Regions from separate parts of the Metabacillus litoralis genome, predicted to be linked through region 3. Evidence: a T-box and tRNA genes for the amino acid it is inferred to sense, from the RefSeq annotation. Region 3 holds a T-box; the other regions hold tRNA genes.
What was found. The T-box of region 3 lies ahead of ileS (isoleucine--tRNA ligase). A T-box ahead of a tRNA ligase gene usually reads a tRNA of that ligase, here a tRNA-Ile.
Positions count from the first base shown of each region.

Region 1 (9,656 bases), 1.3 Mb from region 3:
TTCTAATCAAGATCTTATCCATCAGATGCAACAACAGATTCATTATATGCATAAATATATTCAACACTTAAATCAATATATTAATCAACAGAATGTATATGAATATTACATTCAAGGCTTAAATGTCGGAAAAGTCACAGGAACTCTTCAGTTAGGACAGCTCATCAAGAATGAGCTAAAGGATCGTGATGGACTCCATCGCTTTATAATCGGTGAAATTAACATCAGAGAAATAGAGGGTACGGGAACAGTTGGCCTTGGAGTAATGGAAAAAGAAGATGCAAAACAGCCACCAAGTGAAAATGATGAGGAGCTTAATAAGCTTTATGAAGAATTAAAAATACAATTACATATTGAAGAAGTTCCTGCTTTTTTAAAAAGTATTGAGATAGGCACATTAACAAAGATTCAAACTTGGATGGGGAGCAACTTGGAGTTAAATGAAACATTAACAGCTTTTTATGAAAATATTTTATTTATCTTAAATGAAAGAATTAATCCTGTTATTAACATAGCTACTCCATCACTATCTGAAGATACATATATTGAACTTGCTGATGAAATTGAAATTCAAGCAAAGTCCTTATTTGTGATTTCAACTTTATTACAAATCATATCACCAGGATATATAGAGAAATATAAAAATAAATCCCATTTTAATACTTTTGAACAAGCGGAATTAGATCAAACGGAAAAACCAGTCACATCTCAGCAGATTATAGAAAAAATCAAAAAAGGTTTTAGGTTGAAAAATCTCCCCTTTGTCATTGAAGAGGAATTAGATGAGTCCCCCGAAACCTTGAGATATTTTTTTCATCATATTGTCCAGCCAATCGTTGAATCTGGGGATGCTGCACTTTACATTGGTAACATTTTAGCCCTAATTATCAAGAGTACTGGGGAATTTTCAGAAGAGGAAATTGATTTAAACATTGAAGAACAAAGCAATCTTTTTTCACAACTAATCAATTTTTTAGATGAGTATATCAAACATATCTTGCTTGAATACTTATTGTTACAGATTTAAGAATTCATTAGTAAATAAAACTTCTTTCAATATTTAAACACAAAAAAACTAACCTGTTTACGGTTAGTTCTGACTTTACGCGCCTTAGAGGATTCGAACCTCTGACCGACGGCTTAGAAGGCCGTTGCTCTATCCTGCTGAGCTAAAGGCGCATTATATATATGTATTTCTGGCGGAGAAAGAGGGATTTGAACCCTCGCGCCGCTTACACGACCTACACCCTTAGCAGGGGCGCCTCTTCAGCCTCTTGAGTATTTCCCCACATAATAAAAATGGCTCCGCAGGTAGGACTCGAACCTACGACCGATCGGTTAACAGCCGATTGCTCTACCACTGAGCTACTGCGGAACAACTATATTGTACTTATGGTGGGCCTAAATGGACTCGAACCATCGACCTCACGCTTATCAGGCGTGCGCTCTAACCAGCTGAGCTATAGGCCCATAATATTTGGAGCGGGTGAAGGGAATCGAACCCTCATCATCAGCTTGGAAGGCTGAGGTTTTACCACTAAACTACACCCGCATAAAAAAGTGTCCTGGAGGCACCACCCGGATTTGAACCGGGGATAGAGGTTTTGCAGACCTCGGCCTTACCACTTGGCTATGATGCCTTAAAAAGTAAATGGCTGGGCTAGCTGGATTCGAACCAACGCATGTCGCAGTCAAAGTGCGATGCCTTACCGCTTGGCTATAGCCCATTGAATTAGCTTCAGGAATAGGCTTCCTTGAATATGCTACATGTATCCTCATCGCAAGAGGATATTTTGGGTTATTTCTGACAGGAAATAACACGAAATATCGTCGACTACTAGGTATACTTTCAACCTTAATCAGTCTCGTTCACTTCATATTCCACACTTTTTACACATAAATTAATGTCTTGTGCTCAAACCAACAAGAGGATATTTCTTTTCTGCATCTATAATTACTAAGTAACAAGTTACTGAGCAACGATGTCTGAATATAAAATTGGGGCGGCTGATGGGAATCGAACCCACGAATGTCGGAACCACAATCCGATGCGTTAACCACTTCGCCACAACCGCCACTAAAAGGGAAATGGTGGAGGGGGGCAGATTCGAACTGCCGAACCCTAAGGAGCGGATTTACAGTCCGCCGCGTTTAGCCACTTCGCTACCCCTCCATACTATTCAATTACAAGTGGTGGCTCGGGACGGAATCGAACCGCCGACACATGGATTTTCAGTCCATTGCTCTACCAACTGAGCTACCGAGCCATAAAATTAGTTAGTATTAATAAATAAGATACAAGATTGCTCTTCACGTATCATTTATTTATTCCTTTAACTTGTTAGTATTTTAAGGTTTTCAATTAGTGAATCGTCCTCATCTCAGAGGGATTATTCAAGATGCAGCTCGATGAGTACGCTGAAGTTTATTCAGAGAAGCATATTCGAACGTGCTCTACCAACTGAGCTACCGAGCCAACATAGTTTACGGCTTCCACTAAGCTTCAAATCTCTGCGTCAGCTCGTTCATTCACATCCTCACGTATGGTTATACGCTCCGGTGTTCATTCACTCGCTTCCTTGATCTTTTCGCTTATTGAAACCCTCTTACTCTATAATTAGACTAGAATAAGTATAAATAATAATGGCGGTCCGGACGGGACTCGAACCCGCGACCTCCTGCGTGACAGGCAGGCATTCTAACCAACTGAACTACCGGACCAAAGTTTTTTCACGTAGTGAAATTAACTAACCTTAACATATATTTCTAATATGTTTGGTTGCGGGGACAGGATTTGAACCTGCGACCTTCGGGTTATGAGCCCGACGAGCTACCAGACTGCTCCACCCCGCGATGATAAAAATATAAAAAGTTTTAAGAATATGGAGGAGGAAAGGGGATTCGAACCCCTGCGGGCTTTGACACCCCTGTCGGTTTTCAAGACCGATCCCTTCAGCCGGACTTGGGTATTCCTCCGTAATAAATGGACCCTGTAGGACTCGAACCTACGACCGGACGGTTATGAGCCGTCTGCTCTAACCAGCTGAGCTAAGGGTCCAATAAATGATTTTACTCATTTATTATCATCGTTGTTCTTTAATAGCGGCGGAGGGAATCGAACCCACGACCTCACGGGTATGAACCGTACGCTCTAGCCAGCTGAGCTACACCGCCATAATAACAAAACGCTCACTGTTTAAAAACCATGCTCGTCATGTCTCTTATCAGACACATTCCTCGCAAGCCTACAATGAAGCTAATTCAGGATGTTTACGGCTCGCTCTAACCAGCTGAGCTATACCGCCAAAAATCAAAATTTCAAGTGGAGCCTAGCGGGATCGAACCGCTGACCTCCTGCGTGCAAAGCAGGCGCTCTCCCAGCTGAGCTAAGGCCCCATAATCATAATAATGAATGGTCGGGAAGACAGGATTCGAACCTGCGACCCCTTGGTCCCAAACCAAGTGCTCTACCAAGCTGAGCTACTTCCCGTTCAAAATATCACATGTGGGATGTAAGAGGGTCAAGATTTCTAATATTGCTACGAAGCATATCAAAAAATCTCACTTCTGACTTCCAATTTTTAAATTGGCGCGCCCGAGAGGAGTCGAACCCCTAACCTTTTGATCCGTAGTCAAACGCTCTATCCAATTGAGCTACGGGCGCTAATAATCTAAATTAATCTATAGAAATTAAGGTAAGTTATTTTCGCTAGCGCGAAAAAACTATGGTGCCGAGGACCGGAATCGAACCGGTACGGTAGTCACCTACCGCAGGATTTTAAGTCCTGTGCGTCTGCCAGTTCCGCCACCCCGGCACTTTTTTTGGAGCGGAAGACGGGATTCGAACCCGCGACCCCCACCTTGGCAAGGTGGTGTTCTACCACTGAACTACTTCCGCATTATGCATATTCTAAAAAATCTTTGGTGCGGGTGAAGGGACTTGAACCCCCACGTCATAAAGACACTAGATCCTAAGTCTAGCGCGTCTGCCAATTCCGCCACACCCGCAAGGTGTGTTAAATGGTGAGCCATGAAGGACTCGAACCTTCGACCCTCTGATTAAAAGTCAGATGCTCTACCAACTGAGCTAATGGCTCATTTTATAATGAGTAATAATATTTAGTTCATTTCTTGTTATTGACACCCAAATTTCAGTAAGCTTATTCAAGAAGCAACTCAATTTGTGTGCTGATGTATTGCTACGAAGCATACTCGTTCGTGCTCTACCAACTGAGCTAATGGCTCATCTTATAATGAGATATGATTACTAAAATGAGTGGTGCCGGCGAGAGGACTTGAACCCCCAACCTACTGATTACAAGTCAGTTGCTCTACCAGTTGAGCTACACCGGCATTATTATAGATGTAAATTAGGTTTCATCTTACTTACCAGTCACCCAAATCTCAGAAAGATTATTCAAGTAGCAGCTCGATTTGTGTGCTGAAGCAGGAGCTTCGAAGCATATTCGATCGTGCTCTACCAGTTGAGCTACACCGGCATATGGTAAGATATTTTCGCTAGTGCGAAAAATCTATGGTGGAGGATGACGGGATCGAACCGCCGACCCCCTGCTTGTAAGGCAGGTGCTCTCCCAGCTGAGCTAATCCTCCAAAATAACATGAAATTTATGAATTTCATTAAGTAAGCTATCTTCGCTAGCGCGAAAAAAACTATGGTGACCCATACGGGATTCGAACCCGTGTTACCGCCGTGAAAGGGCGGTGTCTTAACCGCTTGACCAATGGGCCATATTTTTAATAATATCAAACCTATAAAGGTTTGCCTGGCAACGTCCTACTCTCACAGGGGGAATCCCCCAACTACCATCGGCGCTGAAGAGCTTAACTTCCGTGTTCGGCATGGGAACGGGTGTGACCTCTTCGCCATCATTACCAGACAAAATTAAGTTTGAAGGATGTTCCTTCAAAACTAGATAACGATTCACAATTCAACTTCACTCTACTGAGTTTACGCTCTTACTTTGTCCAGCTCCAGAAGCCAAATCCTACGGTAATTTCACTCTCTCGAAGAAGTCAAAGAACGACTTCATCTCGATCGCACCAATTCCCTATGGATAAAAGCTAAGCTTCTTCCGCTTTTCTATTAGGTTAAGTCCTCGATCGATTAGTATCAGTCAGCTCCACACGTCACCGCGCTTCCACCTCTGACCTATCAACCTGATCATCTTTCAGGGATCTTACTCACTAATGTGATGGGAAATCTCATCTTGAGGGGGGCTTCATGCTTAGATGCTTTCAGCACTTATCCCTTCCGCACATAGCTACCCAGCTATGCCTTTGGCAAGACAACTGGTACACCAGCGGTGCGTCCATCCCGGTCCTCTCGTACTAAGGACAGCTCCTCTCAAATTTCCTACGCCCACGACGGATAGGGACCGAACTGTCTCACGACGTTCTGAACCCAGCTCGCGTACCGCTTTAATGGGCGAACAGCCCAACCCTTGGGACCGACTACAGCCCCAGGATGCGATGAGCCGACATCGAGGTGCCAAACCTCCCCGTCGATGTGGACTCTTGGGGGAGATAAGCCTGTTATCCCCGGGGTAGCTTTTATCCGTTGAGCGATGGCCCTTCCATGCGGAACCACCGGATCACTAAGCCCGACTTTCGTCCCTGCTCGACTTGTAGGTCTCGCAGTCAAGCTCCCTTGTGCCTTTACACTCTACGAATGATTTCCAACCATTCTGAGGGAACCTTTGGGCGCCTCCGTTACATTTTAGGAGGCGACCGCCCCAGTCAAACTGCCCACCTGACACTGTCTCCCAGCCCGGTCAGGGCTGTGGGTTAGAATTTCAATACAGCCAGGGTAGTATCCCACCGACGCCTCCACCGAAGCTAGCGCTCCGGCTTCTCAGGCTCCTACCTATCCTGTACAAGCTGTACCAAAATTCAATATCAGGCTACAGTAAAGCTCCACGGGGTCTTTCCGTCCTGTCGCGGGTAACCTGCATCTTCACAGGTACTATAATTTCACCGAGTCTCTCGTTGAGACAGTGCCCAGATCGTTACGCCTTTCGTGCGGGTCGGAACTTACCCGACAAGGAATTTCGCTACCTTAGGACCGTTATAGTTACGGCCGCCGTTTACTGGGGCTTCGGTTCAAAGCTTCGCTTGCGCTAACCTCTCCCCTTAACCTTCCAGCACCGGGCAGGCGTCAGCCCCTATACTTCGCCTTGCGGCTTCGCAGAGACCTGTGTTTTTGCTAAACAGTCGCCTGGGCCTATTCACTGCGGCTTTTCCGGGCTATTCACCCTAAAAAGCACCCCTTCTCCCGAAGTTACGGGGTCATTTTGCCGAGTTCCTTAACGAGAGTTCTCTCGCTCACCTTAGGATTCTCTCCTCGCCTACCTGTGTCGGTTTGCGGTACGGGCACCTCTCACCTCGCTAGAAGCTTTTCTTGGCAGTGTGGAATCAGGAACTTCGGTACTATAATTCCCTCGCCATCACAGCTCAGCCTTCACGACAACGGGATTTGCCTCGTTGTCAGCCTAACTGCTTGGACGCGCATATCCAACAGCGCGCTTACCCTATCCTTCTGCGTCCCCCCATTGCTCAAACGGTGAGGAGGTGGTACAGGAATTTCAACCTGTTGTCCATCGCCTACGCCTTTCGGCCTCGGCTTAGGTCCCGACTTACCCTGAGCGGACGAGCCTTCCTCAGGAAACCTTAGGCATTCGGTGGAGGGGATTCTCACCCCTCTTTCGCTACTCATACCGGCATTCTCACTTCTAAGCGCTCCACCAGTCCTTACGGTCTGGCTTCACAGCCCTTAGAACGCTCTCCTACCACTGTTCGTAAGAACAGTCCACAGCTTCGGTGATACGTTTAGCCCCGGTACATTTTCGGCGCAGAGTCACTCGACCAGTGAGCTATTACGCACTCTTTAAATGGTGGCTGCTTCTAAGCCAACATCCTGGTTGTCTAAGCAACTCCACATCCTTTTCCACTTAACGTATACTTTGGGACCTTAGCTGGTGGTCTGGGCTGTTTCCCTCTTGACTACGGATCTTATCACTCGCAGTCTGACTCCTGAACATAAGTCTTTGGCATTCGGAGTTTGACTGAATTCGGTAACCCGATGGGGGCCCCTAGTCCAATCAGTGCTCTACCTCCAAGACTCTCATTTCAAGGCTAGCCCTAAAGCTATTTCGGAGAGAACCAGCTATCTCCAAGTTCGATTGGAATTTCTCCGCTACCCACACCTCATCCCCGCACTTTTCAACGTGCGTGGGTTCGGGCCTCCATTCAGTGTTACCTGAACTTCACCCTGGACATGGGTAGATCACCTGGTTTCGGGTCTACGACCACGTACTCTTTCGCCCTATTCAGACTCGCTTTCGCTGCGGCTCCGTCTTATCAACTTAACCTTGCACGGGATCGTAACTCGCCGGTTCATTCTACAAAAGGCACGCCATTACCCATTAACGGGCTTTGACTACTTGTAGGCACACGGTTTCAGGATCTCTTTCACTCCCCTTCCGGGGTGCTTTTCACCTTTCCCTCACGGTACTGGTTCACTATCGGTCACTAGGGAGTATTTAGCCTTGGGAGATGGTCCTCCCTGCTTCCGACGGGATTTCACGTGTCCCGCCGTACTCAGGATCCACTCTGGAGGGAACGAAGTTTCAACTACAGGGTTGTTACCTTCTTTGACGGGCCTTTCCAGACCTCTTCATTTACTCCGTTCCTTTGTAACTCCGTATAGAGTGTCCTACAACCCCAAGAGGCAAGCCTCTTGGTTTGGGCTTCTTCCGTTTCGCTCGCCGCTACTTGGGAAATCGCGTTTGCTTTCTCTTCCTCCGGGTACTTAGATGTTTCAGTTCCCCGGGTCTGCCATCATCACCCTATGAATTCAGGTGAAGATACTACTCCATTACGAGCAGTGGGTTTCCCCATTCGGAAATCTCCGGATCAAAGCTTACTTACAGCTCCCCGAAGCATATCGGTGTTAGTACCGTCCTTCATCGGCTCCTAGTGCCAAGGCATCCACCGTGCGCCCTTAACAACTTAACCTCCGGCAAAAGATGAGCTTCAGATTACTTCGCCCGCTTCATGTTCTGCGGTGCTCATGGACCAATTACGTCCATTCCGCTCCTCAAACATTTCGTCGCCTCGTACTCTTCGCTCCTCTTCCGCCTCAAGACATCAATACTTACTTAATGTCTGTTTATTAACTATTAAGAGAATCACTAAACTAAGCGTTTAAACTCAGTGAATTACTTGAATTGTTTTCGTTATCTAGTTTTCAAGGAACATATATTGAGAGATAATTCTCTCAAAACTAAACAAAATCAGAAACGTCTTTTTATGAAAGAGCTTGTCCTTCATTTTTCCTTAGAAAGGAGGTGATCCAGCCGCACCTTCCGATACGGCTACCTTGTTACGACTTCACCCCAATCATCTGTCCCACCTTAGGCGGCTGGCTCCTTACGGTTACCCCACCGACTTCGGGTGTTACAAACTCTCGTGGTGTGACGGGCGGTGTGTACAAGGCCCGGGAACGTATTCACCGCGGCATGCTGATCCGCGATTACTAGCGATTCCGGCTTCATGCAGGCGAGTTGCAGCCTGCAATCCGAACTGAGAATGGTTTTATGGGATTGGCTTGACCTCGCGGTCTTGCAGCCCTTTGTACCATCCATTGTAGCACGTGTGTAGCCCAGGTCATAAGGGGCATGATGATTTGACGTCATCCCCACCTTCCTCCGGTTTGTCACCGGCAGTCACCTTAGAGTGCCCAACTGAATGCTGGCAACTAAGATCAAGGGTTGCGCTCGTTGCGGGACTTAACCCAACATCTCACGACACGAGCTGACGACAACCATGCACCACCTGTCACTTCGTCCCCGAAGGGGAACCTTCTATCTCTAGAAGTAGCGAAGGATGTCAAGACCTGGTAAGGTTCTTCGCGTTGCTTCGAATTAAACCACATGCTCCACCGCTTGTGCGGGCCCCCGTCAATTCCTTTGAGTTTCAGTCTTGCGACCGTACTCCCCAGGCGGAGTGCTTAATGCGTTTGCTGCAGCACTAAAGGGCGGAAACCCTCTAACACTTAGCACTCATCGTTTACGGCGTGGACTACCAGGGTATCTAATCCTGTTCGCTCCCCACGCTTTCGCTCCTCAGCGTCAGTTACAGACCAGAGAGTCGCCTTCGCCACTGGTGTTCCTCCACATCTCTACGCATTTCACCGCTACACGTGGAATTCCACTCTCCTCTTCTGCACTCAAGTTCCCCAGTTTCCAATGACCCTCCACGGTTGAGCCGTGGGCTTTCACATCAGACTTAAGAAACCGCCTGCGAGCGCTTTACGCCCAATAATTCCGGACAACGCTTGCCACCTACGTATTACCGCGGCTGCTGGCACGTAGTTAGCCGTGGCTTTCTGGTTAGGTACCGTCAAGGTACCAGCAGTTACTCTGGTACTTGTTCTTCCCTAACAACAGAACTTTACGACCCGAAGGCCTTCATCGTTCACGCGGCGTTGCTCCGTCAGACTTTCGTCCATTGCGGAAGATTCCCTACTGCTGCCTCCCGTAGGAGTCTGGGCCGTGTCTCAGTCCCAGTGTGGCCGATCACCCTCTCAGGTCGGCTACGCATCGTTGCCTTGGTGAGCCGTTACCTCACCAACTAGC
Region 1 is NZ_CP033043.1:4,682,804-4,692,459, reverse strand. It holds gene D9842_RS22910 (hypothetical protein) at 1-1,027, shown strand, start outside; tRNA gene D9842_RS22905 (tRNA-Arg) at 1,106-1,179, opposite strand; tRNA gene D9842_RS22900 (tRNA-Ser) at 1,198-1,288, opposite strand; tRNA gene D9842_RS22895 (tRNA-Asn) at 1,301-1,375, opposite strand; tRNA gene D9842_RS22890 (tRNA-Ile) at 1,394-1,470, opposite strand; tRNA gene D9842_RS22885 (tRNA-Gly) at 1,479-1,552, opposite strand; tRNA gene D9842_RS22880 (tRNA-Cys) at 1,567-1,640, opposite strand; tRNA gene D9842_RS22875 (tRNA-Gln) at 1,653-1,727, opposite strand; tRNA gene D9842_RS22870 (tRNA-His) at 2,000-2,075, opposite strand; tRNA gene D9842_RS22865 (tRNA-Tyr) at 2,090-2,173, opposite strand; tRNA gene D9842_RS22860 (tRNA-Phe) at 2,192-2,267, opposite strand; tRNA gene D9842_RS22855 (tRNA-Asp) at 2,645-2,721, opposite strand; tRNA gene D9842_RS22850 (tRNA-Met) at 2,777-2,853, opposite strand; tRNA gene D9842_RS22845 (tRNA-Ser) at 2,884-2,976, opposite strand; tRNA gene D9842_RS22840 (tRNA-Ile) at 2,985-3,058, opposite strand; tRNA gene D9842_RS22835 (tRNA-Met) at 3,101-3,174, opposite strand; tRNA gene D9842_RS22830 (tRNA-Ala) at 3,324-3,396, opposite strand; tRNA gene D9842_RS22825 (tRNA-Pro) at 3,414-3,490, opposite strand; tRNA gene D9842_RS22820 (tRNA-Arg) at 3,588-3,664, opposite strand; tRNA gene D9842_RS22815 (tRNA-Leu) at 3,727-3,815, opposite strand; tRNA gene D9842_RS22810 (tRNA-Gly) at 3,824-3,898, opposite strand; tRNA gene D9842_RS22805 (tRNA-Leu) at 3,923-4,008, opposite strand; tRNA gene D9842_RS22800 (tRNA-Lys) at 4,022-4,097, opposite strand; tRNA gene D9842_RS22795 (tRNA-Thr) at 4,278-4,353, opposite strand; tRNA gene D9842_RS22790 (tRNA-Val) at 4,536-4,611, opposite strand; tRNA gene D9842_RS22785 (tRNA-Glu) at 4,675-4,749, opposite strand; rRNA gene rrf (5S ribosomal RNA) at 4,783-4,898, opposite strand; rRNA gene D9842_RS22775 (23S ribosomal RNA) at 5,106-8,034, opposite strand; rRNA gene D9842_RS22770 (16S ribosomal RNA) at 8,360-9,656, opposite strand, start outside.
Region 1: it encodes a tRNA-Ile, which carries the amino acid that the T-box ahead of ileS (isoleucine--tRNA ligase) is inferred to sense. The anticodon was not compared.

Region 2 (9,656 bases), 400 kb from region 3:
ATTTGGAGGATTAGCTCAGCTGGGAGAGCACCTGCCTTACAAGCAGGGGGTCGGCGGTTCGATCCCGTCATCCTCCACCATAATATTTCGCTCTAGCGAAACAACTTAAAAAGCGGGTGTGGCGGAATTGGCAGACGCGCTAGACTTAGGATCTAGTGTCCTTGTGACGTGGGGGTTCAAGTCCCTTCACCCGCACCATGTTTTTTTTATGATAGTAAAATAACTATCCAGTACGCGGAAGTAGTTCAGTGGTAGAACACCACCTTGCCAAGGTGGGGGTCGCGGGTTCGAATCCCGTCTTCCGCTCCAATAGTAGTGCCGGGGTGGCGGAACTGGCAGACGCACAGGACTTAAAATCCTGCGGTAGGTGACTACCGTACCGGTTCGATTCCGGTCCTCGGCACCATAGTTTTTTCGCGCTAGCGAAAATAACTACCTTAATTTTTATAGATTAATTTAGATTATATGCGCCCGTAGCTCAATTGGATAGAGCGTTTGACTACGGATCAAAAGGTTAGGGGTTCGACTCCTCTCGGGCGCGCCAATATTAGATTTAAAAGTAAGATGTGTGAATAAGAGTTGTGCTTTTAAGCAAAGCTAAGTCTCTGATCTCCACATACATCTTTGATATTTAGTACGGGAAGTAGCTCAGCTTGGTAGAGCACTTGGTTTGGGACCAAGGGGTCGCAGGTTCGAATCCTGTCTTCCCGACCATTCATTATTAAGGGGCCTTAGCTCAGCTGGGAGAGCGCCTGCTTTGCACGCAGGAGGTCAGCGGTTCGATCCCGCTAGGCTCCACCAAATTTGTTTAATTTCTTTATAAGTAACATATACAATTATGGCGGTGTAGCTCAGCTGGCTAGAGCGAGCCGTAAACATCATGAATAAGCTTCATTGTAGGCTTGCGAGGAATGTGTCTGACAAGAGACATGACGAGCATGGTTTTTAAACAGTGAGCGTTTTGTCATTATGGCGGTGTAGCTCAGCTGGCTAGAGCGTACGGTTCATACCCGTGAGGTCGTGGGTTCGATTCCCTCCGCCGCTACCATTTGCACAAACGGCCAATAGGTCACATATGTTATTGGAGGAATACCCAAGTCCGGCTGAAGGGATCGGTCTTGAAAACCGACAGGGGTGTCAAAGCCCGCAGGGGTTCGAATCCCCTTTCCTCCTCCATATTTATTTTTTATTTTATTATCGCGGGGTGGAGCAGTCTGGTAGCTCGTCGGGCTCATAACCCGAAGGTCGCAGGTTCAAATCCTGTCCCCGCAACCAAACTTTAAATGTAATGTTATGGTAAATGTTAAGGTAAGTTATTTTCACTTCGTTAAAAAACTCCGGTCCGGTAGTTCAGTTGGTTAGAATGCCTGCCTGTCACGCAGGAGGTCGCGGGTTCGAGTCCCGTCCGGACCGCCATTATTATAATAGATAATAATGGAAATTCAGACTCTAATTTTTGAGTAAAAGGGTTTCAATAAGCGAGAAGGTCGAGGAAGCAAGTGAACGAGCACCGGAGCGTATGACTATACGTGAGGATGTGAGTGAGGGAGCTGACGAAGAGATTCGAAGCTTAGTGGAAGCCGTAAACTTTTTTGGGCTCGGTAGCTCAGTTGGTAGAGCACGTTCGAATATGCTTCTCTGAATAAACTTCAGCGTACTCATCGAGCTGCTTCTTGAATAAACCCTCCGAGATGAGGACGATTTACTAATTGAAAACCTTAAAATACTACCAAGTTATCAGAACAAATAACTAATACGTAAAGAAGCAATCCTGTATCTTATATATTAATACTAACTAATTATATGGCTCGGTAGCTCAGTTGGTAGAGCAATGGACTGAAAATCCATGTGTCGGCGGTTCGATTCCGTCCCGAGCCACCTTTCAATTTTGCAAAAAAAATGCCGGTGTAGCTCAATTGGTAGAGCACGATCGAATATGCTTCGAAGTATTTGCTTCAGCACACAAATCGAGCCGCTTCTTGAATAATCTTTCTGAGATTTGGGTGACTGGTAAGTAAGATAGAGCTTTATATAGATATCTATAATAATGCCGGTGTAGCTCAATTGGTAGAGCAACTGACTTGTAATCAGTAGGTTGGGGGTTCAAGTCCTCTCGCCGGCACTCTTATATATGGAGGGGTAGCGAAGTGGCTAAACGCGGCGGACTGTAAATCCGCTCCTTAGGGTTCGGCAGTTCGAATCTGCCCCCCTCCACCATAGATTTTTGTGATAGCAAAATATCTTCCACTGATTCTAAAAAAAATCTTAGGGGCATAGTTTAACGGTAGAATAGAGGTCTCCAAAACCTTTGGTGTGGGTTCGATTCCTACTGCCCCTGCCAATTTAAAATTTTGTGGCGGTTGTGGCGAAGTGGTTAACGCATCGGATTGTGGTTCCGACATTCGTGGGTTCGATTCCCATCAGCCGCCCCAATTTTATATTCAGACTTGTTGCTTAGTAACTTGTTACTTAGTAATTATAGATGCAGAAAAGAAATTTCCTCTTGTTGGTTTGAGCACAAGACATTAATTTATGTGTAAAAAGTGTGGAATATGAAGTGAACGAGACTGATTAAGGTTGAAAGTATACCTAGTAGTCGACGATATTTCGTGTTATTTCCTGTCAGAAATAACCCAAAATATCCTCTTGCGATGAGGATTCATGTAGCATATTCAAGGAAGCCAATTCTTGAAGCTAATTCAATGGGCTATAGCCAAGCGGTAAGGCATCGCACTTTGACTGCGACATGCGTTGGTTCGAATCCAGCTAGCCCAGCCATTTATTTTAAGGCATCATAGCCAAGTGGTAAGGCCGAGGTCTGCAAAACCTCTATCCCCGGTTCAAATCCGGGTGGTGCCTCCAATTCATTTCGATATGCGGGTGTAGTTTAGTGGTAAAACCTCAGCCTTCCAAGCTGATGATGAGGGTTCGATTCCCTTCACCCGCTCCAAAAAACTTATGGGCCTATAGCTCAGCTGGTTAGAGCGCACGCCTGATAAGCGTGAGGTCGATGGTTCGAGTCCATTTAGGCCCACTTTATATCATACATTTTGTTCCGCAGTAGCTCAGTGGTAGAGCAATCGGCTGTTAACCGATCGGTCGTAGGTTCGAGTCCTACCTGCGGAGCCATTTTTGTCTTTAGATAATGCGCCTTTAGCTCAGCAGGATAGAGCAACGGCCTTCTAAGCCGTCGGTCAGAGGTTCGAATCCTCTAAGGCGCGTCAAAAAAGAGACCAGTGGTTTTCACCTGGTCTCTTTTTCTTTCTTTATTTAGTTCCTAGAGATATATTCTTCACATCATTATCTTCTTTCCAACTATAAGGTTTTACCTGTTGATCATTTAATTTTTTTAGAAGTAGCATACATAAATTTGTTTGATCCACTTTTCCACCAACTGAATTGAACTTTCCTACATCTGCTCGTAAGCCAATAGAAAACAATGTAACTGGGCTTTTAAGAAGTGGATTCCACACTTTCAATAATCCTATTGTGTAAGACTCATCATTTGTATTTTTATATTCATTAAGAAAAAGAATAGCACCACAACGTTTTATTAGTTTTTCTTCAGTATTGGTTACTGCTGTGTTCGCGATTGCGCTTTCAAGTTCTACTTTAGACAATTTTTGGAAACCTTTTGGTAAAACAGGTTGAAAGGTAGGATGAAATTGTTTCATATGCTCCTCTGTTTTCTTAATCGAACTATAAATATTGTTAGCTTCTGTTATCAAATAATCTATATTTTTATGTTTTTCTAAGATGATTTTCTCCCATTCCCATTCTTCAGTAAAGAATGGATCATATTGTTCAATAGGAATGTTTATTTTAATTGATCTTAGGTTTGTATATAATCCTTCACCCTGTGTAAATCCGTATTTAAAAAGGGTTGTTCTTTTCCAATCTGTGAAAGAATGTAAATCTTTTTTACCTTTATGTACCTGTATAGGTGAAGAAACCTTTAATAAATTTAAAGCTTCTGAAAAATTGTATTCGAAAAAGGTTTTCAACTCGTTCATGGCAATTTCTGTATGCATGAAATTTAAGTTCGCATTATACCTATTTTGAATTTTTTTATTCATTGAAGTCACCCTCCAGGAAAATATTCAATCATCAATTTTTGGGCATTTGACCCAATTATCTTATGTGAGTCTTGCTTGAATTGTGACAAAAAGACAATAGATAAATTATCTTTCAGCAGGAAACTCACAAAATGTTGCCTCCAGCAGAAGAACAGTTTGCATCAATGGAGGAAATCACTACATCGGCATGATGAATGCATACAAATAAGAGGATAAAAAATCTCATTTAGCTCATACTAGCCACGATTAAAATCTATTGAGAGGTTGTGTTGTGGATTTGGGTGCAGTAGAGAGAAGTGGATACCGGTTTGAACCTGAGTTTAGTGTAATCAATCAGAATGGGGCTATACATGTTTATCATCAAGGTGAGTTTGTTGAAGAGATTAAGTTCTCTTTTTCAGGGGACTTTCCAGTACATGATAATATAGAAAAGCTAATTGACCAGTATTGTGAGCAACATAGAATATAAAGACTCTTTCATAGAAAGAGATTAAAAAAAGATTGAATGGACCACTATACGTCTCTTCAATCTTTCTTTCTAATTTAAGATGTAATTCTCCAATTCATTTCATTGGATGTTTTTAACCATTCTGGTATAGGAAATCTCTTTTCTATCGCCTCAGTCATTTCTTCTGCCATCTTTAAAACAAGAGAGAGTTCAGTGTATTGAAGCACTTGTTGTGATAAAAATCCTCCAACATTGACCACACCTGTAATGCTATAATCGCCAACAGCATCTAACTCTTTCCCAACCCCTGCACCAGGTTTTAATCCTCCATCAAATACATAAAACTTGCCGATTGAGTCCACTTTCCCTAACATTGAATCGATTACAATTACTTTCTTATTTAAAGGAACTTCTCTTAGCTTCTCATTTAAATTTTTAGCGTGTACAAGGTTGTTAATTGTACCAATTACATTTCTGTAACCCTTCTTTTTTAGGAAGGAACCTACTAATGGACCTAATGAATCACCTGTTGAACGATCAGTCCCTATGCAAACAAATACAACTTTACTGCTGCTTATATTAGTGGGGATCACATCTAGTAATGTTTCAGATAAATGAAAGCAAGTTACTGGTGAAATCATAGGCACAGCCCCCTGAAAAATAATAGTAGTTGAAAAAATTTACATAAATTTAATATTTTATTTACAATTTTATCATATAAATCTATATTTTATCTCATGAAATATAGAATTTTCAGAATATATTTCAACATATTTCGCGGGGGGGGAGTTGGCTTTTAGGTGATATTGTTGCAATTTGTCGTAAAGATATAAATTTAATAAGGATTATTTTGTTGAGATTGGTAGCGGCATTGGGCGGGATTCGATTTCATTCAGTAATAAATGAATAAATTCATCGGATGCTTTTAATTTGATTGCATCTTTATATGCCCTATAAAGTGTTATATTTGAGATGAGTTGTAGGGTTGTCTTTTTTTGCATGATTTGAAACTCCTTGAAATAGTTATAAATTCAAAATTTATTGTAGCCAATTTTGAAAAAAATGATAAGGGTTTCGACGATCATTCTTATAATTTGACAAAAGTATATTTGTTTCAGAGAGTATCGTTACTTAAAACCTATTAATTATTTTCGTAAGGGACAAGATCATCAATTTCATTCAATTCAAGACTACACACAGATTTTGTATCAACATTGTAAAATAAAAGTTGAGTCCTATCTGGGGATAAATGGATAACTCGACCTGAAAATGAAGTTCTCCCTAGTCTCGTTTTCGTATATGCTACTCGAAGAAGGGTATGCTTATCTTGCCAATGTTCGACTTTTGAAAAGAATTTTTCCATAGTAAACACTCCTTTCTAAGGAAGTTGGAGGTTAATAAAAGTATTATACAAGCTACACTCTTATAGGTGATATATAAAATATTTCCAAAATAACTGAGAAATATAAAGGATAAAATAAATAAAAATGAAGATAAGGTGGTGTAGAGATGAAAATTGAAGGTACAATTATTTCTGGAGAATTTGATTTTGCTATGAATGAGTTTTCCATACATACAGTAAAGCATTTTTATACAGAATCAACATTAAAAGAGAAGCAGTTATTGCTACTTTATGAATATTTAACAAAGCATAAAGATGAGGATGGCGGGCAATTTGTCACTTTATACGATCAATTACCTGTACATTTAACTAGAAGGGAATTGAATGATTTAATAGGAGATCTACAAAAGGTTAAATCATTATACCAATAAATTATATCAGAAAATAATTGTTTAGACTAGTAACTATAAGAGGTTAGATTAAAAACCACAAATTTTTTGTTTGTGGTTTTTTGTTATGCTTTGTAAAATACATTAGTATACTTTTACACACTTAGTGAAAGCAAAGTATGTACTTGTAAAAAATTGTTTGTTATCTAATAATGTGGATAGTAGCATCCATGAGTGTGTTTTATGATTTCATAGATTGATTGAAAGAGGGTTTAAAAATGAACTTAAGAGTATCTGCGGTACAATATCACCTTCACACGATTCGTTCGTTTGAGGAGTTTGAAAGTCAAGTCAAACATTATGTTAAAACAGCTGAAGAATTTGGTTCAGATTTTATTTTGTTTCCTGAGTTTTTTACAACACAATTATTATCAATTGGGGATGAAAAGGGTCATGCATTACCTATTTATCGATTACCCGATTTTACTGAAAAATATAGATCTTTATTTATTGAACTTGCCATCAATACGGGAATGCATATTATTGGAGGAACACATGTCATTGAAAAAGAAGGTAAGTTATATAATGTGGCCCACCTTTTTTATCCAGATGGTCGAGTAGCTGAACAAGCAAAGCTTCATATTACACCTACCGAAGTAGAAGAGTGGAATATGAGTGCAGGTGATAGTCTGCAAGTATTTGTAACAGATAAAGGGACAATAGCTATGCTTACATGCTATGATATTGAATTTCCTGAAATTGTTCGAATGGCAAAGGCAAAGGGAGCGGATGTGATTTTTTGTCCGTCTTGTACAGATGATCGTCATGGTTTTCATCGCGTTCGCTACACCAGCCATGCCAGAGCTATTGAAAACCAAGTGTACGTTGTAACAACTGGTACAGTTGGTTCTCTTCAAACTGTTGATTTTATGAGAGGAAACTTTGGGCAAGCAGCTGTTATTACACCAAATGATGTGCCTTTCCCACCAAAAGGAATTATGGTTGAAGGTGAAATAAATCAAGATATGATTGTAACAGCAGACTTGAATCTAGAACTTTTGTATAAAGTACGCCTCTCAGGATCTGTTACTACATGGAGAGACCGTCGTACGGATCTATATCCTGATTGGGAACCAGAAAAAGTAACATATTAAACAGGAGGTTTCTATGTATCGAAAAGAATTTTATGTTTTCGACCAAGATAAACCAACTAAAGCTATCATTCGTAACTATGAAGAAAAGGACTTTAAAGATTTAATCCTGATTCAACAAGAAAGTTTTCCTCCTCCTTTTCCATCAGAGCTTTGGTGGAATGAAGAACAATTGGAAAATCACATTGGGTTATTTCAACAAGGTGCTTTATGTATTGAGGTTGATGGGGAAATGGCTGGGTCAATGACTGCATTAATTGTAAACTTTGATCCGGATCATCCTAACCATACATGGGAAGAAATAACAGACAACGGCTATATCCGTAATCATAACCCAGAAGGCAACACTTTATATGTTGTCGATATAGGTGTAAGGCCTAAATTTAGAAAATTAGGTCTAGGAAAATGGCTGATGCTTTCCATGTATGAAGTTGTTATTCAGTTAGGGTTAGAACGATTGCTTGGTGGTGGACGAATGCCAGGTTATTATAAAAAGTCTGACAATATGTCACCTGAGCAATATGTAGAAGCTGTTGTAAAAGGAACAGTTAAAGATCCTGTATTAACATTCTTATTACGGTGCAGCCGAACACCAATTGGAGTTATGTCAAACTATTTAGAAGATGAAGAATCCTGCAATTATGGCACTCTTATGGAATGGAAAAATCCTTTCATTTAAAATAAAAACACAAAGGAGAAAGTTCAATGGAATATATCCGTATATCAAATATTGAAGACCCACTTTTTGCACAAATGCATCAACTTATGAAGGAAATTTTCCCGCCTGAAGAAGTATTGGAATTTAACTTGTGGAAAGAACCTTTAGAAGATCCAGGTATTCGTGTATTTGTTGCTGTTTCCGAAGGCAAAGTTGTAGGAGCAACAGAGTATCGTTATTATGAAGACTTTAATGTTGCAATGACTGATTTTACGATTATTGGTCAGGCTGGCCTTGGTATTGGTCCTTTCTTAGCAAACAAACGATCACAGGACCTGGAGCAGCTAGCTAATGAAAGTGGACAGAAGCTATCTGGTATGTTCGCGGAAATTTATGATCCATATCGTGTTGAAGGTTATGAGTTTGGCGGTGTAAAACCAATGGATCCATATGTACGTCGAGAAGTGTTAGCTCACCTTGGTTATAAACGAATTGACTTTCCATATGTTCATCCTTCTTGGAATAATGATGGTGAGGCTGTAACAGGTCTTGATCTTTGCTTTTTACCAATGGGAGAAAATCACTCAACTATTCATTCAGATGTAGTTGTGAAATTTTTGAAGAGGTATTATACTGTATTACCTAATAAGCCTGAGGCTTGGCTTAAAATGATTGAAGACCTTGAGTCTAAGGAGCAAATAGCTTTAAAAAATATCTAATATTTCTTGAAGAAGCCCACTTTTATAGTGGGCTTCTTCTATTACAAATATGATAGTTCTCTATGAAAATAGGTTGTATATTAATCATGTCTCTGCCAAAACTAATTATTAAAAGAAGTTTTATTCATATAGCATTTAAATGAAATTTTTAAAAAAGGAGGAGAAACTATAATTGCTTAAATATTCAAGGCTTCTATTGTTCTTAATGATGATCCTTCCTTGGTTTTCTCTGCCAGTTATCGATAAAAAATCATTTAAACGGTTTTATCCTGCAAGTTTATTTATTTCAATTATTGTATGGCTCGAAAGCTTTATTGCAAAAAAAAGAAGATGGTGGTGGTTTTATGAAAGGATCCATCCTAAAATACGAGGGGAAACACCACTCATTTGGGGTCCTTTTTTTATAGGCTCTCTATGGATTATGAAGTTCACTTATGGAAAATTTTATTTATATCTATTGATTAATCTGCTTGTTGATTCATTCTTTTCTTTCCGACTAGTAAACTGGTTTCAGAAATTAGGAATTAGTTCGTTGGTTCGTATGAATAGATTACAATTGCTCTTCGTTTTTCAATTTAAAGCACTTTTGCTATATGGCTTTCAATTTATAAAAGAAAAAGGAAATAGAGTGAAATTTGATAAATCAACAAGTTGAAGAATTACTTAATTATATAAGATTAAAAAAGGAGAGAAATGTGATTGAAAGAGGAAAATGTGATCGATACTTTAAATGAATTTTTAAAAGGACAATATATGGGGATTCGTTCTTATGAACATTTTATTGAAAAGCTTGATGATGGATTAATAAAAAAACAATTTCAAACAATGCAACAGGAGCATAAACAGCATGCTTTACAAGTAGCGGAGAGAATC
Region 2 is NZ_CP033043.1:394,079-403,734, forward strand. It holds tRNA gene D9842_RS01660 (tRNA-Val) at 5-80, shown strand; tRNA gene D9842_RS01665 (tRNA-Leu) at 113-198, shown strand; tRNA gene D9842_RS01670 (tRNA-Gly) at 235-309, shown strand; tRNA gene D9842_RS01675 (tRNA-Leu) at 318-406, shown strand; tRNA gene D9842_RS01680 (tRNA-Arg) at 468-544, shown strand; tRNA gene D9842_RS01685 (tRNA-Pro) at 638-714, shown strand; tRNA gene D9842_RS01690 (tRNA-Ala) at 726-801, shown strand; tRNA gene D9842_RS01695 (tRNA-Met) at 972-1,048, shown strand; tRNA gene D9842_RS01700 (tRNA-Ser) at 1,084-1,176, shown strand; tRNA gene D9842_RS01705 (tRNA-Met) at 1,199-1,275, shown strand; tRNA gene D9842_RS01710 (tRNA-Asp) at 1,340-1,416, shown strand; tRNA gene D9842_RS01715 (tRNA-Phe) at 1,806-1,878, shown strand; tRNA gene D9842_RS01720 (tRNA-Thr) at 2,050-2,122, shown strand; tRNA gene D9842_RS01725 (tRNA-Tyr) at 2,134-2,217, shown strand; tRNA gene D9842_RS01730 (tRNA-Trp) at 2,268-2,341, shown strand; tRNA gene D9842_RS01735 (tRNA-His) at 2,357-2,432, shown strand; tRNA gene D9842_RS01740 (tRNA-Gln) at 2,704-2,778, shown strand; tRNA gene D9842_RS01745 (tRNA-Cys) at 2,789-2,862, shown strand; tRNA gene D9842_RS01750 (tRNA-Gly) at 2,877-2,950, shown strand; tRNA gene D9842_RS01755 (tRNA-Ile) at 2,961-3,034, shown strand; tRNA gene D9842_RS01760 (tRNA-Asn) at 3,055-3,129, shown strand; tRNA gene D9842_RS01765 (tRNA-Arg) at 3,148-3,221, shown strand; gene D9842_RS01770 (class-II aminoacyl-tRNA synthetase family protein) at 3,267-4,076, opposite strand; gene D9842_RS01775 (YbxH family protein) at 4,354-4,545, shown strand; gene yyaC (spore protease YyaC) at 4,620-5,165, opposite strand; gene sda (sporulation histidine kinase inhibitor Sda) at 5,370-5,525, opposite strand; gene D9842_RS01790 (hypothetical protein) at 5,666-5,887, opposite strand; gene D9842_RS01795 (hypothetical protein) at 6,034-6,297, shown strand; gene D9842_RS01800 (carbon-nitrogen hydrolase family protein) at 6,534-7,409, shown strand; gene D9842_RS01805 (GNAT family N-acetyltransferase) at 7,423-8,085, shown strand; gene D9842_RS01810 (GNAT family N-acetyltransferase) at 8,112-8,783, shown strand; gene D9842_RS01815 (hypothetical protein) at 8,956-9,438, shown strand; gene D9842_RS01820 (ferritin-like domain-containing protein) at 9,483-9,656, shown strand, end outside.
Region 2: it encodes a tRNA-Ile, which carries the amino acid that the T-box ahead of ileS (isoleucine--tRNA ligase) is inferred to sense. The anticodon was not compared.

Region 3 (9,656 bases):
TGTCACTGAAAGCTAAACGTAACGGGTAATATGTGGTAAAATAAAGAGCGTTAGAACCAAATTAATGTCGAATATAAAAGGGTTGAAACAATGATGACAGCAAACTCTTTTCAGTTAGAGGATAAAACGTATTTGTCAGTCAGTGCCTGGGATGGTTTAATAAATGGTCTTTCAGTTGGGTTTACAACCAAAAACGGTGGTAATAGTGTTGAAGAATTTTCCTCTTTAAACCTAGGTCTTCACGTTAACGACCAAAACGAAATTGTTATAAAGAACAGAGATCAGCTTGCAAAGGCTCTAGGATTTTCATTAGATAACTGGGTTTTTGCAGAACAAGTTCATTCTAATGTTATAAAGAAAGTGACAAAAGAGAGCAAAGGAAAAGGAATAAGTGTATATGCAGATGGATTAACTGGGTCTGACGGTATTTACACTTCTGAAAAGGGAATCATGCTATCTCTGTGTTTTGCAGATTGTGTGCCTTTATACTTTATTGCTCCCGAACATTCATTAATTGGCCTTGCTCATGCTGGCTGGAAAGGGACAGTAAAGAATATTGCTGGAGAAATGATCATAAAGTGGAATAAAGACGAGGGAGTTAACCTAAAGGATATTAAAGTTGCTATTGGTCCAGCAATTAATGATTGTTGTTATATTGTTGACGAAAAAGTGATATCCTCAATAGATAAGAATATTTTAGAAGATTACCCATTGCCTTATGACACTGTATCAGAAGGGCAATACAAATTAAACCTCCCTCTACTTAATAAATACTATCTTCTGAGTGCAGGTATACCGGATGAAAATATTATAACATCCGATTTATGTACAAGTTGTGAAAGTGGACTGTTTTTTTCTCATCGTCGTGACAAAGGAAAAACAGGCAGAATGTTAAGCTTTATTGGAATAAATGAGGAGGCTCACCTGTAGAAATGAACGTGCAGGAAAATTACCGTAATATACGTAGTACAATTGAAAAAACATGTGAACAAGTAGGTAGAAATGCAAATGAAGTTCATGTAGTTGCTGTAACAAAGTATGTAAGTGTTCAACGTGCAAAGGAAGCCCTTGCTGCTGGAGTAAAACATTTAGGGGAAAACAGAGATGAAGGTCTTATTGAAAAAATAGAAAATATAGGAGAAGGTCCTATTTGGCACTTTATCGGTTCATTGCAAACACGTAAGGTGAAGAATATCATCAATAAAGTTGACTATATTCATTCGTTAGATCGTCTTTCATTAGCAAAAGAAATTGATAAGCGTGCTCAAAAACCTATTAAATGCTTTGTTCAAGTTAATGTTTCCGGTGAAGAAGCTAAGCATGGTTGTTCACCAGAAGATGTTGTGAAATTTATTCAAACATTATCGGAGTATCCTAACATTAAGATTGTTGGATTAATGACAATGGCACCATTCACTGAAGATCATGATGTTATTCGAGGCTGTTTTAAACGATTAAAACAGCTTCAGCAAGATGTACAAGCATTACAACTCCCATCGGCACCTTGTTTGGAATTATCAATGGGTATGTCTAATGATTATGAAATAGCGATTGAAGAAGGTGCTACTTTTATTAGAATTGGCACTTCTCTCGTCGGAAATGAAATTGGAGGTGTATAAGATGTCAATTAAAAATAGATTTAAAAGTTTTTTCGCATTAGAAGATGAAGAATATGAATATGATGAAAATGAGGGTTATGATGAAGAGTATGAAACACATCAACAACAACAACCTTTGGCAGCTAAACATCAATCTCAACCAGCAAAGCAAAATGTGGTGAGTTTGCAAAGTATTCAAAAATCCTCTAAAGTTGTTTTAAGTGAACCAAGAGTGTATGCTGAAGCTCAAGAAGTTGCAGATCATTTGAAGAATCGCCGTGCGGTGGTTGTTAATCTTCAAAGTATACAAAGAGATCAGGCGAAAAGAATTGTTGATTTTTTGAGTGGTACGGTTTACGCAATAGGTGGAGATATTCAGCGAATTGGAATGAACATTTTTTTATGTACTCCTGATAATGTTGATGTTTCAGGCTCCATATCTGAATTAGTAACAGAAGATGATCATCAAAGGTGGTAGACAAACATGGGTATATTATTTAGTTTACTCTCAACATTAATTACTTTTTATTCTTACGCGCTAATTGTTTACATATTACTATCTTGGTTCCCAGGAGCAAGGGAATCAGGTTTCGGGCAATTTTTAGCGAAAATTTGTGAACCATACCTTGAGCCCTTCCGGAAATTCATTCCCCCACTTGGTATGATTGATATTTCGCCGATTGTCGCAATTTTAGCTCTACGATTTGCTCAATATGGAATTGCTTCGATCTTTAGAATGATTGGCTAAGGGACTATAAGTAGTCCCTCTTTTTCATTTAGGTAAAGAAATATATTGGAGTGGGGTTATGGATCATATATATCAACATTTTCGCAATGAAGAAAGACAATTTATTGATCAAGTTTTAGAGTGGAAGGATACTGTATTAAATCAATATAGCCCAAAGCTTACTGATTTTTTAGATCCTCGCGAGCAAGAGATTGTAGCATCAGTAGTAGGCGAAAATCTGGATGTAAAGGTGATGTTTTCTGGTGGTGTTCAGGATACGGAAAGAAAAAGAGCTTTTATTTATCCGGATTATTATCAGCCACTTGAAGAGGATTTTCAGTTAGCACTTTTTGAGATTCATTATGCAAGTAAATTTATCTCTTTACAACATAGACAAGTATTAGGTTCTTTAATGAGTTTAGGTTTAAAGAGATCTAAATTTGGGGATATACGATTTTACGAAGAAGTTGTTCAATTTGTGTGTGCAAGTGAAATAGCCGATTATTTACGTGCGAATTTCCATGAAATTGGGCGAGCCAAGGTTACTCTCAAAGAAATGAATGTAGAAAAACTTATACCTCATGTTGAAGATGTACAGGAAATAGTAACAACTGTATCTTCTCTTAGGCTAGATGTAGTTTGTTCAGCTATTTATACTATTTCACGACAAAAGATTCAACCGTTAATTACAAATGGACTCGTAAAAGTAAATTGGAAAACAGTAGACTCGGTCTCTTTTGAATGCCGGGAAGGCGATACTCTCTCAGTCAGAGGTTTTGGAAGGAGTAAACTCGTTTCAATGGAAGGAAAAACAAAAAAAGACCGATTCAGAGTGATCATTCATAAGCAAAAATAAATGACCCGAAATAGTTTTAGTAGTTATAGAAAATATTGTAACGTAAAATTATTTTAAGAAAAAACAGGAATTTCAACAAACCTGTCGAAATATGATTTATAATGTTGACAAGGATTAACTATTTCACTACATATTGGAGGTGGCACCCGTGCCTTTAACACCGTTAGATATCCATAATAAGGAATTTAATAAAGGGTTTCGTGGATATGATGAAGATGAAGTTAACGAGTTTTTAGATCAGGTTATCAAAGATTATGAAATGATTATACGAGAAAAGAAAGAGCTTGAGTCTCGTGTTACAGAACTAACAGAGAAACTAGGTCACTTTACTAATATTGAAGAGACATTGAATAAATCGATCATTATAGCACAAGAAGCAGCAGAAGAAGTGAAGCGGAATGCTCAGAAAGAATCAAAGTTAATTATTAAAGAGGCGGAAAAAAACGCAGATCGAATTATTAATGAATCTTTAGCTAAATCAAGAAAAATTGCTATGGAGATTGAAGAGCTGAAAAAACAGTCAAAAGTATTCAGAACTCGTTTCCAAATGCTTATAGAGGCACAGCTTGACCTGCTTAAAAATGATGATTGGGATCATTTATTAGAATATGAGGTTGAGCCTATTTTTGGAGAAACGGAAGAATCCAAAAGTTAAACTTGACTTTTTTAATTTCAATCGCATATAATACGGAAACATAGATATGTTTTTGCTCTAATAATACAAATACTATATATAACTGTGATAGGGACAGTAGTCTTTTATGTTCTTTATATTAGCGAATCGAGGATGGTGTAAGCTCGACATAAAGATAAAAGATGAATATCACCCTTGAGTTCCAGGCTGAACATGTTACCATTAGTAAGCTGTGGCGTATATTCACGTTACGAATACTAGAGTGGATTAAAGTAGCGTATTTAATCTAGTAGGGTGGTACCGCGAGAAAACCTTCTCGTCCCTTGTGGGATGAGAAGGTTTTTTGTGTTGTATTAGATAGAATTTTTAAAACATTTACTTATTTTGATGAACAATTACATGAAAAAAAGAGCTATTAAAATAACTGGAGGAATTAGTGATGGAATACAAAGATACCCTTCTGATGCCGAAAACTGAGTTTCCAATGCGTGGAAACCTACCTAACAGAGAGCCGTTAATGCAAGAAAAATGGGCTAAAATGAATATTTATGAAATGGTACAAGAACGAACAAAAGATCGTCCACTGTTTGTTTTACATGATGGACCACCTTATGCAAATGGAGACATTCATATGGGGCATGCATTAAATAAAATCTTAAAAGATTTTATTGTTCGTTTTAAATCTATGAGTGGGTATTGTGCACCTTATGTTCCGGGCTGGGATACTCATGGTTTACCAATTGAGACAGCTCTTACAAAAAACAAAAAAGTAAAAAGAAAAGAGATGTCTGTTGCCGAATTTCGTAAGCTTTGTGAGGAATACGCTTGGGAACAAATTAATGGTCAACGTGAGCAGTTTAAACGCTTAGGAGTACGTGGGGATTGGGAAAATCCATATGTAACACTGAAGCCTGAATATGAAGCACAGCAAATTAAAGTTTTTGGTGAGATGGCGAAAAAAGGTTATATTTACAAAGGATTAAAACCTGTATATTGGTCACCATCAAGTGAATCAGCACTTGCTGAAGCAGAAATTGAATATCAAGACAAACGCTCTCCATCTATTTATGTTGCCTTCCCTGTAAAAGATGGAAAAGGCGTATTATCACATGATGAAAAAATTATCATTTGGACAACAACTCCTTGGACAATGCCAGCAAATTTAGGAATTTCGGTACATCCAGAGTTAGAATACAGTGTTGTAGCTGTTGATGGTGAAAAGTATGTTGTTGCGTCTGATCTAGTAGAATCTGTTGCAACAACTATTGGTTGGGAAAGTTATGAAATTGACCGTACGTTAAAAGGTGTTGAATTAGACCGTGTTACGGCAAAACATCCAATCTATGACAGAGAATCACTTGTTATGTTAGGTGAGCATGTTACAAGTGATGGAGGAACAGGTTGTGTACACACTGCACCTGGTCATGGAGAAGATGACTTTATCGTCGGACAACAATACGGGTTAGATGTATTATGTCCAGTTGATGAAAAAGGATATATGACAAAAGAGGCACCAGGGTTTGAGGGGCTATTCTATGATGAAGCAAATAAGCCGATCACTGAAAAACTTCAAGAAGTAGGCGCATTATTGAAACTTCAATTCATTACACACTCTTATCCACATGATTGGAGAACGAAAAAGCCAACAATATTCCGTGCTACTGCTCAATGGTTTGCATCAATCAAAGATTTCCGTGAAGATCTTTTAAAAGCTGTTAATGATACAAAATGGGTCCCAGCATGGGGGGAAACTCGTCTTTACAACATGGTTCGTGATCGTGGAGATTGGTGCATTTCCCGTCAACGAGCATGGGGTGTCCCAATTCCTGTGTTTTACGCTGAAAATGGTGAACCGATCATTACGGATGAAACAATTGAGCATGTGTCAAACTTATTCCGTGATTATGGTTCTAATATTTGGTTTGAACGCGAAGCAAAAGACCTTTTACCAGATGGCTTTACACATGAAGGAAGCCCTAATGGTAAGTTTACAAAAGAAAATGATATTATGGATGTTTGGTTTGATTCAGGATCTTCCCACCAAGCGGTACTTTTAGAAAGAGAAGATCTCCAAAGACCAGCAGACTTGTATTTAGAAGGATCTGACCAGTATCGTGGTTGGTTTAACTCTTCTTTATCAACGGCAGTTGCTGTGACGGGCAAAGCTCCATATAAAGGTGTCCTAAGTCATGGTTTTGCTCTTGATGGAGAAGGGCGTAAAATGAGTAAATCTTTAGGGAATACTGTTGTACCTGCTAAAGTTATGAACCAGTTAGGTGGAGATATTCTTCGTTTATGGGTTGCTTCAGTTGATTATCAAGCAGATGTTCGTGTTTCTGACGCGATTTTAAAACAAGTTGCTGAGGTTTACCGTAAAATTCGTAATACATTCCGTTTCCTATTAGGTAACTTAAGTGATTTTAACCCAGCAACTGATTCGGTTAGCTTAGAGAACCTTAGAGATGTAGATCGATATATGCTTGTTAAACTTAATAAGCTAACAAAACGAGTAAAAGAAGCTTATGAACAATATGAATTTGCGGCGATTTATCATGCCGTTCATAATTTCTGTACGATTGAACTAAGCTCATTCTATTTAGATTTTGCAAAAGATGTACTTTATATTGAGTCATCAGAAAATCAGGAACGTCGTGCAATTCAGACGGTACTTCACGAAACATTATTATCACTTGTTAAATTAGTAACACCAATTCTTCCTCACACAGCTGATGAAGTTTGGGAGCACATTGACTCTGTAACAGAAGAGAGTGTGCAGCTTGTTGACATGCCGGAAGTAAAAGAATATGAACAATCAGATGAACTTGAGAAAAAATGGGATGCATTTATGACATTACGTGATGATGTTTTAAAAGCATTAGAAGTGGCTCGTAATGAGAAAGTAATCGGAAAGTCATTAACAGCAAGTATTGCTCTTTATCCAAATTCGGAATCAAGAGCATTACTTAATTCAGTTGATGAAGACTTAAAGCAATTATTTATCGTTTCAGGCTTTACTATTGCTGGAGATTTTGACGATGCTCCTGAAAATGCTCAGGTCTTTGACACAGTAAAAATTGTAATAACACCGGCAGAAGGTGAAACATGTGATCGTTGTTGGATCGTTACACCAGAAGTTGGTCAGGTTGAAGAACATCCAACACTATGTCAGCGATGTGCTTCAATTGTGAAGGAACATTATTAAGTTTTAACAAGGGCCTATTTCTTTAATGTGTTTATATTAAAGAATAGGCTCTTTTTCTTTTGTACATAACTATGTAAAATCCAAAAAAAGTATAGTCTACAGACTATATCTTGCAGTATATAGCCCAATTTCACAGAAAAAGGTTTTAAAGAGTAAATTCATGGGTAAAAAATACTCATTCAGACAAATGGAAAGAAAGTTAACAAAGTTAGCAGCCATTACAATCACAGGAAAATTCTTATCAGGGTGAGCAATGGATTTTTCGGGCAAAACTAATGTTAACATCATGAGAAGGATAAGGAGTTGTCCATCTTGAATAAATTTTCTGGTATTCGTTACGAATTACAATTGATGAGAGAAGAACTGCGAGCTAGATTATTTGATCACAGTTTGTTTGATATGACTTTAGACGAAGATTATCATAAAAGTCATACATTAATGCATCATATTAAAGAGGAACTTCAAGATGTAGAACGTGCCTTAATGAAAATTGATAAAGGACTTTACGGGTATTGTGAAGAAACCGGTGAAGAAATTCCTTTTGAAAAATTAAGGATACTCCCAACAGCTAGAACAAAATACGATTTCTTTTTCCAGGAATTATTTGAACGAAAATCTCTCCCACAACACGACTATACTCATGAAGAAACTTATATCACAGGCAGTGATTTCTGATCATCATTGACTATTGTTACGGCCCAAATTATTTTGTAATTTGGGCCGTTATAATGAATAAATTGTTTTATCCAAGCTATACTTTTCCTAATAACTTACGCTTTTGTTCCGAGTATGGTACAATTTCTTAGGATAAACCCGAAAATAGACATTAGAAAGTTGGGGGAAGAACGTGTATTATTACATAATTGCTGCAGTCATTATTTTAATTGACCAAGTCACGAAGTGGTTAATCGTAAGAAACATGCAAATTGGTGAGAATATTACTGTTATTGAAAATTTCTTCTACATAACATCCCATCGAAATCGTGGAGCAGCCTGGGGCATTTTGGAAGGACAAATGTGGTTTTTCTATATTATAACGGCTGTTGTTATAGTCGGGTTAATTTATTATATTCAAAAACATACGAAGGAAAATAAGGTAATGGGTGTAGCACTTGGCTTTATGCTAGGTGGTGCAATTGGTAATTTCATTGACCGTTTATTTCGGAAGGAAGTTGTCGATTTTATTAATACATACATTTTTTCTTATGACTTCCCAATTTTCAATATAGCAGATTCTGCTCTTTGTATTGGGGTAGCTTTATTATTTATTCATATGTTGTTTTTTGAAGGGAAACAAGAGAAGGAGCAAGCATAAATGGACATCGTTGAATTACAAGTTAGTGAAGAACATAAAAATGAACGGATTGATAAGTTTTTGTCTACTTCAAACGAAGAATGGTCAAGAACACAAGTTCAAATTTGGATAAAAGATGGTTTGGTGAAGGTAAATGATAAGGCCATTAAGACGAATTACAAATGTCAAGTGAATGATAAAGTTGTTATAGAAATACCTGAACCAGAACCTCTTGATGTTGTAGCCGAAGAAATGGATCTTGATATATATTATGAGGATCAAGATGTGTTAGTTGTTAATAAACCAAAAGGAATGGTTGTTCATCCAGCACCTGGTCATATGAATGGTACACTTGTTAACGGTTTAATGGCACATTGCAAGGATCTTTCAGGGATCAATGGTGTTTTAAGACCTGGGATTGTCCATCGAATCGACAAAGACACTTCCGGATTATTAATGGTTGCTAAGAACGATATGGCCCATGAATCTCTAGTTCAGCAGCTTGTAGACAAAACAGTAACAAGACGTTATAAAGCAATTGTACATGGTAGTATTCAACATGATCACGGAACAATCAATGCACCAATTGGACGTGATAAAACAGATCGTCAGAGTATGACGGTAACAAATGTTAGCAGTAAAGAAGCAGTCACACATTTTCATGTGTTAGAGAGATTTGATAACTTTACGTTTATAGAATGTCAGCTTGAAACTGGAAGAACCCATCAAATTCGTGTTCATATGAAGTATATAGGCTTTCCGTTAGTAGGTGATCCGAAATACGGGCCGAAAAAAACACTCGACATAAATGGACAAGCACTTCATGCAGGTATACTAGGATTTGAACACCCTCGAACTAAAGAATATCTTGAGTTTGAAGCTCCGTTACCTAATGAGTTTGAAGAAGTTTTAAATAGTATTAAAAATAATCATTGACACATTTCTACATGTTTGTCATAATGTAATTAACTTAATAAGAACCTTTAACACAGTCCCGTGAGGCTGAGAAGGAAAACGGATAAAGACCATAGTCTATATTGGCTTAGTCTAGCTATGTCTTCGTGAACCCTCTCACAAAATCGGTGAGAGGGTTTTTCGTTTTTTAAGGTTATATTTTGAATTTCTAGATGTGGAGAAACGAAAGGAGATTATAAAATGTCTCAAAAAGCAGTTTTATTAGATGAACAAGCAATTCGTCGGGCATTAACAAGAATTGCTCATGAAATTATTGAGAGAAACAAAGGGATTGAAGACAGTATTTTAGTTGGCATTAAAACAAGAGGGATTTATCTTGCGAACCGACTTGCCGAACGTATTGAACAAATAGAAGGTAAAAAAATCGCAA
Region 3 is NZ_CP033043.1:791,756-801,411, forward strand. It holds gene pgeF (peptidoglycan editing factor PgeF) at 94-930, shown strand; gene D9842_RS03695 (YggS family pyridoxal phosphate-dependent enzyme) at 933-1,619, shown strand; gene D9842_RS03700 (cell division protein SepF) at 1,621-2,076, shown strand; gene D9842_RS03705 (YggT family protein) at 2,083-2,346, shown strand; gene D9842_RS03710 (YlmH family RNA-binding protein) at 2,405-3,181, shown strand; gene D9842_RS03715 (DivIVA domain-containing protein) at 3,330-3,836, shown strand; T-box leader at 3,912-4,142, shown strand; gene ileS (isoleucine--tRNA ligase) at 4,255-7,017, shown strand; gene D9842_RS03725 (TraR/DksA family transcriptional regulator) at 7,369-7,692, shown strand; gene lspA (signal peptidase II) at 7,865-8,332, shown strand; gene D9842_RS03735 (RluA family pseudouridine synthase) at 8,333-9,247, shown strand; gene pyrR (bifunctional pyr operon transcriptional regulator/uracil phosphoribosyltransferase PyrR) at 9,467-9,656, shown strand, end outside.